2 regions of the Desulfallas thermosapovorans DSM 6562 genome follow, and region 2 is predicted to be linked to the other one. Evidence: a T-box and tRNA genes for the amino acid it is inferred to sense, from the RefSeq annotation. Region 2 holds a T-box; the other holds one or more tRNA genes.
What was found. The T-box of region 2 lies ahead of metG (methionine--tRNA ligase). A T-box ahead of a tRNA ligase gene usually reads a tRNA of that ligase, here a tRNA-Met.

Region 1 (3,129 bases), on a different contig from region 2:
TGTAATTGAAGTGGACGAGCAAGGAATGGGCTGGATGATTGCCTCTTATAACCTGCCGGCAAATTATCCCCATGATGTAAACCAGAAAGCCCCGGTTCTTTCCAGCCCCTCGGGGGAAGCTATCTCTACAGGGCACATTGTCGTAGTCAATAACCCTTCACAGGAACCACGCCTGGCGGCCTGGTATGACATGATCAACCAGTACAACATAAAAACCATTATATGGGTGCCGCTAATCAGCAATGGCACTGCCTTTGGAACATATGTGCTGTATGATACCCGGTTGAGAAACACGCCACAAGAGGAACTGAACGTGCTGAAACAAATAAGTGTTATGATTTCCATCGCTATATATAGCAACAACTACCTTGACCAGCTCAATCAAAAAACAAGCGAATTGGAAAAGGAGATTACCAGGCGTAAACAGATAGAAATAACCCTGCGTGAAAAGGAAAGCTTTCTTGCCGGGGTAATCGAAAGCATACAGGATGGTTTATGTGTTATCGATAGTGATTTCAATATTATACGGGCCAACACAACAGTGGAACGCTGGAATTTCCAGCAGCGGCCACTGGCAGGAAAAAAATGCTATCAAGCCTTTAAAGGGCGAACTGAAATTTGTGATAGGTGCCCTGCTTATGACACCTTAACCACTGGCACATCCAGTTATGTCCTGGTAACCATGAAAGATCCCGGCGGCGATATAGTCGGCTGGAAGGAAATATACAGTTTTCCCCTTGTCTTAAAAAAACTCGATAAAATTGAAGGGGTTATTTTATATGTAAGGGATGTAACTGAAAAATTAAAAACAGAGCAAGAGATGGCCCGTCTTGAAAAATTCAATTTAATAGGTGCTATGGCCGCCGGTATCGGCCATGAGATAAGAAACCCCATGACCACCGTACGCGGGTTTTTACAATTATTAAGGGAAAAAAAGGAATGCGCCCAGTATGGCGGTTATTACAACCTGATGATTGAAGAACTGGACAGGGCCAACAACATCATATCCACATTTTTGTCTTTGGCCAAGGATAAACCAAAGAATTTACAAATACAAAGTCTTAATGCCATAATTGAGTCTATCTACCCGCTATTACTGGCTGACGCAACGGTTTCCGACTTAAACATCACCCTGGAATTAAATAATATTCCTGATTTGTATTTAGATCCGGAAGAGATACGACAGTTAATTCTAAACCTGGTACGCAACGGATTGGATGCAATGTCTCCCGGGGGAACTTTGACCATCAAGACATATGCCGATAGAGGTGAAGTAATCCTGGCAGTACGGGATGAAGGCAGCGGAATTAGCCCTGAGATTTTAGGAAAGCTGGGCACACCTTTTTTTACCACAAAGGATAACGGGACCGGTTTGGGACTGGCGATATGCTACAGCATTGCCGACAGGCACAACGCTGAACTACAAATAGAAACAGGTCCCGGTGGCTCCACTTTCTCTGCCCGGTTTAAATTAAACAGTGAATGAAAACCCGGCTTTCGATTAGTTCTTTTTATGCTACCATGGTGTTGTTATATTAAGTCAAGGGGATGTTTATAACGGAAGCGACAGAACCGCACCCCTGCTTCCCCTTGCATTCCTTTTATATTTGTGTTATACTAATTAAGTTATCGCGGGATGGAGCAGCCGGTAGCTCGTCGGGCTCATAACCCGAAGGTCGAAGGTTCAAATCCTTCTCCCGCAACCAGATCAGCAAAACCCCTCTTTAGGAGATTAAGAGGGGTTTTGCTTTTTATCATCATTTCACCAATAATTTGTGCATAAGCCCCAGCGCCGGCGGAACCAGTATCAATGACGCCACTTTATACAATTCCCGAGCTTCGATTACCGGTTCTGTTAGCACTGGTCAAACTCCTTAAGCATCCCCAGGTTTACCACTGCAGGTATTTATATGGACATACCGCCAGGCCCACAACACCCGGCCCAACGTGGGTACCCACCACCGCGCCCATCTGGCTGTACGCCATTTCAGGGCAATTGAGTTTTTCCCGCACCAAGTCCTGTAAAGACTTTAATCCCCCGGGATCATTACCATGAGTCATAAAACAATAAAGCGGCCCGGAATCTTGACACTGCTCGGCCATTAGCTGCACCAGCCGGTTAATAGCCTTTTTACGGCCCCGAACCTTCTCATAGGGATGTATCACTCCGTCCACTATGGTGCACAGGGGTTTGACATTCAATATAGTGCCCAAAAAGGCCTGGGCTTTGCCGATACGCCCACCGCGCTGCAGGTATTCCAGGGTATCCACCATAAAATATACCCGGTGGTTGGCAATAATATCCTGCACCAGGGCCACCACCTCAGCCCGGGAACGTCCGGCCTGGGCAGCCCGGGCCGCCGCCAGCACTACCATACCCAGCACTACACTGACGGTGCGGGAATCTATCACTTCCAGCCCGTCATAATTCAGCATGGTCCTGGCCAGTTGGGCGGACTGCAAAGTACCGCTCATCTGCGCAGATATATGAATGGACACAATATCCGCACCTTCGTCAATCAACGGGCGATAATATTCCACAAACTCGGTAGGTGAAGGCTGGGAGGTAGTGGGCAATTCCCTGCTGGCTGCCAGCCGGCTAAAAAATTCGGCAGCCGATAGATCCACCCCATCCACAAAACATTCCGACCCGAAAAAAACCTTCAATGGCACCACGGTAATACCGTATTGCTGCACCAATTCACGCGGCAAATCAGCCGTACTGTCAGTAACGATACGGACTTTGGGCATGGATACAACACCTTCCTTACAACAAATTATCCGGAAAGCCAGTGCTCCCGGCCACTGTTTCAAAGTGAAAAGAAAGCATCCCCTTCTTGCTACTCCACCGAGATTATTAAATGGTATAAAGGCTGCCCCCCGTAATGCAGCTCGAAATCAAACTCGTCAAATTCTTCTTCCATCTTGTTGACAATTTCCCGGGCCTCGGCACCCGACATACCGGCCCCGTAGTAAAAAGTAATTAACCCGGTATCATCATCAACCATTGCCCGCAGTAAATCCATTACCAATGCATCGAGGTGACGCCCCACAGCCACCAACCGGTCACCCGCCATCCCGATAAAATCACCTTTAGCTATGGTGTTACCTTCAATAACAGCATCCCGA
Region 2 (3,129 bases):
GATGCCATGGGTGACCGGCGGGCTTGCGCGGCCCGGGAGTTGACCAAGCTGCATGAAGATGTGCGGCGCGGTACACTGGCGCAGTTGCGGGAGCAATTCACCGGCGAGCCGCCCCGGGGAGAATTTGTGCTGGTGATTGAGGGCCGCCCGGCTGAAGGTGATGGGACAAACACCGTGGATGGCAATTTGACGCCGGAAGAGTACGTCCGTTTACTGCAGGAAGAAGGGGTACCGCCCACCAAGGCTATAAAAATAGTTGCCCGCCTGAGGAGTATTCCCCGGCGGGAATTGTACAATCAAGTAAGCGGTTCCAAATAGGAATTGCCCAGTAACTATGTATACTACTACATGGCTTTAACATCTTCTTTAACATTTTCAAACATGGCCAGGGCGCAATTCCGGCAGACGAGTTTGCCTTTGTAGTGCTGCACATCGGCGGCATTGCCGCAGAATACGCAGGCGGGCTCATATTTCTTTAATATAATTTTTTCGGCATCAACGTAAATTTCCAGGGCATCCTTTTCATCAATGCCGAGAGTGCGGCGTAATTCGATGGGAATTACCACGCGGCCCAGCTCGTCCACCTTTCTTACAATACCAGTAGATTTCAATGTCTTTCCCTCCCCTCGATAATGAAAGCATCGATTCGACATAAATTGATTATATAGCACAAGTAAATGGTACCAGTGATGGCAGTAAAAGTCAACATTTTTTTATAAAAACATGGATTTTTTTGTATAAAAAATATTGATTTAGGGAAAACTTGACAAGATAGACCTGGTTACCTTAAAATCATTATGTCGATAAAGGTCATGATGGAGAGGAGTAAATGCGGAAGAACCGGCCAGCGAGTGGGGAGGGTGGGAGCCCACCGGGGAAAACGTATTGAACATGGCTCCGGAACCGTCGGCTGAAAGCTTTCAGTAGGCCGTACCGGGTTAAGCACCGTTACCAGGCTTGGGGTATCGGGAATTAGTTGTTGAGTTCCCTGTACCTTAACGAGGCCTTTTTTAAGCAATAGAAGGCAAAATAAGGGTGGTAACGCGGAAAGTATTTTTCGCCCCTGGGTAAACCGGGGGCGTTATTTAATTTATGGCGCCATGAGCCTGGAAAATTATTGCTGCTTAATATTAGCATTAAGGGAGGTCATAATTATGGAAAAAAAGAAAACCTTTTATATAACCACGCCAATTTATTATCCCAGCGATAACCTGCATATCGGGCACGCCTATACTACTGTAGCCGCCGACGCCATGGCCAGGTTTAAGAAACTGACCGGCCATGAGGTTTGGTTTTTGACCGGCTCTGACGAGCACGGCCAGAAAATTGAGCGCTCGGCCCGGGAGCGGGGTGAAACGCCGCTGGAGTATGTGGATAAGATTGTGGCCGGTTTCAAGCACCTTTGGAGCAGTTTGAACATCAGCAATGATGATTTTATTCGTACCACCGAAGAGAGGCACAAAAGGGTGGTGCAGAAATTCTTCCAGAAACTGTACGATCAGGGTGATATTTATAAGGCCAACTATAAGGGTTGGTACTGTACACCCTGTGAAACCCTGTGGACCGAGGCGCGCCTGGAGGAGGGCAACTGCCCCGACTGTGGTCGCCCGGTGGAGCCGTTGGAGGAGGAAAGTTATTTCTTTAAAATGTCCAAGTATGCCGATCGCTTGCTCAAGTATATCGAGGACAATCCCGATTTTATCCAGCCCACCTCCCGGCGCAATGAAATGGTCAGTTTTATCAAAAGCGGTCTGGAGGACCTTTGCGTTTCCCGTACCACCTTTGACTGGGGTATTCCCGTGCCCTTTGACGAAAAGCACGTTATATACGTCTGGGTGGATGCGCTGACCAACTATATTTCGGCTTTGGGTTACGATGAGGAAAACGATGCCTTGTACCAACAGTTCTGGCCCGCCGATATACACCTGGTGGGTAAAGATATCGTTCGTTTTCATACCATTATCTGGCCCATTCTCCTTATGGCCCTGGATTTACCCCTGCCCAAGCAGGTGGTGGGACACGGCTGGGTGCTATTGGACAGCGGCAAAATGAGCAAATCCAAGGGCAACGTGGTGGACCCGCTGGTATTAATCGATAAATACGGTGTGGATGCCATACGCTATTACTTGCTCCGGGAAATGCCCCTGGGGGCTGATATCATTTATTCCGAGGAGGCCCTGGTGCACCGTATCAATGTTGACCTGGCCAATGATTTCGGCAACCTGTTCAACCGTACCTGTGCCATGGTCAACAAGTATTTCAAAGGGCAGTTAAAGCCCCCCTCCGACCCCGAAGGACCGGACGGGGAACTGTTGGATTTGGCTCGCACAACGCCGGCGGAGGTGGAGGAGTTAATGGAACGCCGGGAGATTTCCAATGCCCTGGCGGCCATAATGCGCCTGGTGGGTCGGGCCAACAAATACCTGGAGGAAACTGCTCCCTGGGCGCTGGCCAAAGACCCGGAGAAACAGGAGCGGCTGAATACCGTGCTTTATAACGTAGCCGAGGTATTGCGCTTTGCCACGGTGATGGTGTCACCCTTTATGCCCGGACTGCCCGGGCGGGCCTGGCCCCTGTTGGGAATTGAAGACAAACCCCAACTGCATACCTGGGAATCCCTTGTGTGGGGTAAGCTACCGGGCGGTACCGTGTTAAAACGGGGTGAGCCGCTGTTCCCGCGCATTGACCCGGCCACCCTGGGGGAGGAGGAATAAATGGATACCGGAACGGGTCAAATAAACCGGGTAACCGCCGGGACACCGGTGACCGGTGAGCTGTTTGATACCCATACCCACCTGTACGATGAACAATTTGACGCCGACCTGGACCAGGTGTTCAGCCGCATGGCCGGGGCCAGGGTCACCCGGGTGCTGTGCGTGGGCTTTGACGTAAATTCCTCGGAGCAGGCGCTGGCCATGGCCCAAAGCCGCCCCGGCGTGGTGGCGGCGGTGGGGGTGCACCCCCATGATGCTGCAGATGTGGCCCCGGATTACCTGGACCGTCTGGCCGGTTTGGCCCGCCATCCCCGGGTGGTGGCGCTGGGGGAAATGGGCCTGGATTACTACCGGGATCTTTCCCCGCGCCCGGTGCAGCGCCAAATCTTCCGGGAGCAGCTGGCCCTGGTGCGGG

Region 1: it has a tRNA-Met gene. The T-box ahead of metG (methionine--tRNA ligase) is inferred to sense a tRNA for this amino acid. The anticodon was not compared.

The regions. Positions count from the first base shown of each region.
Region 1 is NZ_VNHM01000002.1:16,714-19,842, reverse strand. Features, by position in the region: gene LX24_RS01865 (ATP-binding protein) at 1-1,486, shown strand, start outside; tRNA gene LX24_RS01860 (tRNA-Met) at 1,631-1,706, shown strand; gene LX24_RS01855 (DegV family protein) at 1,891-2,751, opposite strand; gene LX24_RS01850 (DAK2 domain-containing protein) at 2,841-3,129, opposite strand, start outside.
Region 2 is NZ_VNHM01000003.1:172,719-175,847, reverse strand. Features, by position in the region: gene rsmI (16S rRNA (cytidine(1402)-2'-O)-methyltransferase) at 1-318, shown strand, start outside; gene LX24_RS04035 (AbrB/MazE/SpoVT family DNA-binding domain-containing protein) at 345-611, opposite strand; T-box leader at 804-1,068, shown strand; gene metG (methionine--tRNA ligase) at 1,155-2,714, shown strand; gene LX24_RS04025 (TatD family hydrolase) at 2,715-3,129, shown strand, end outside.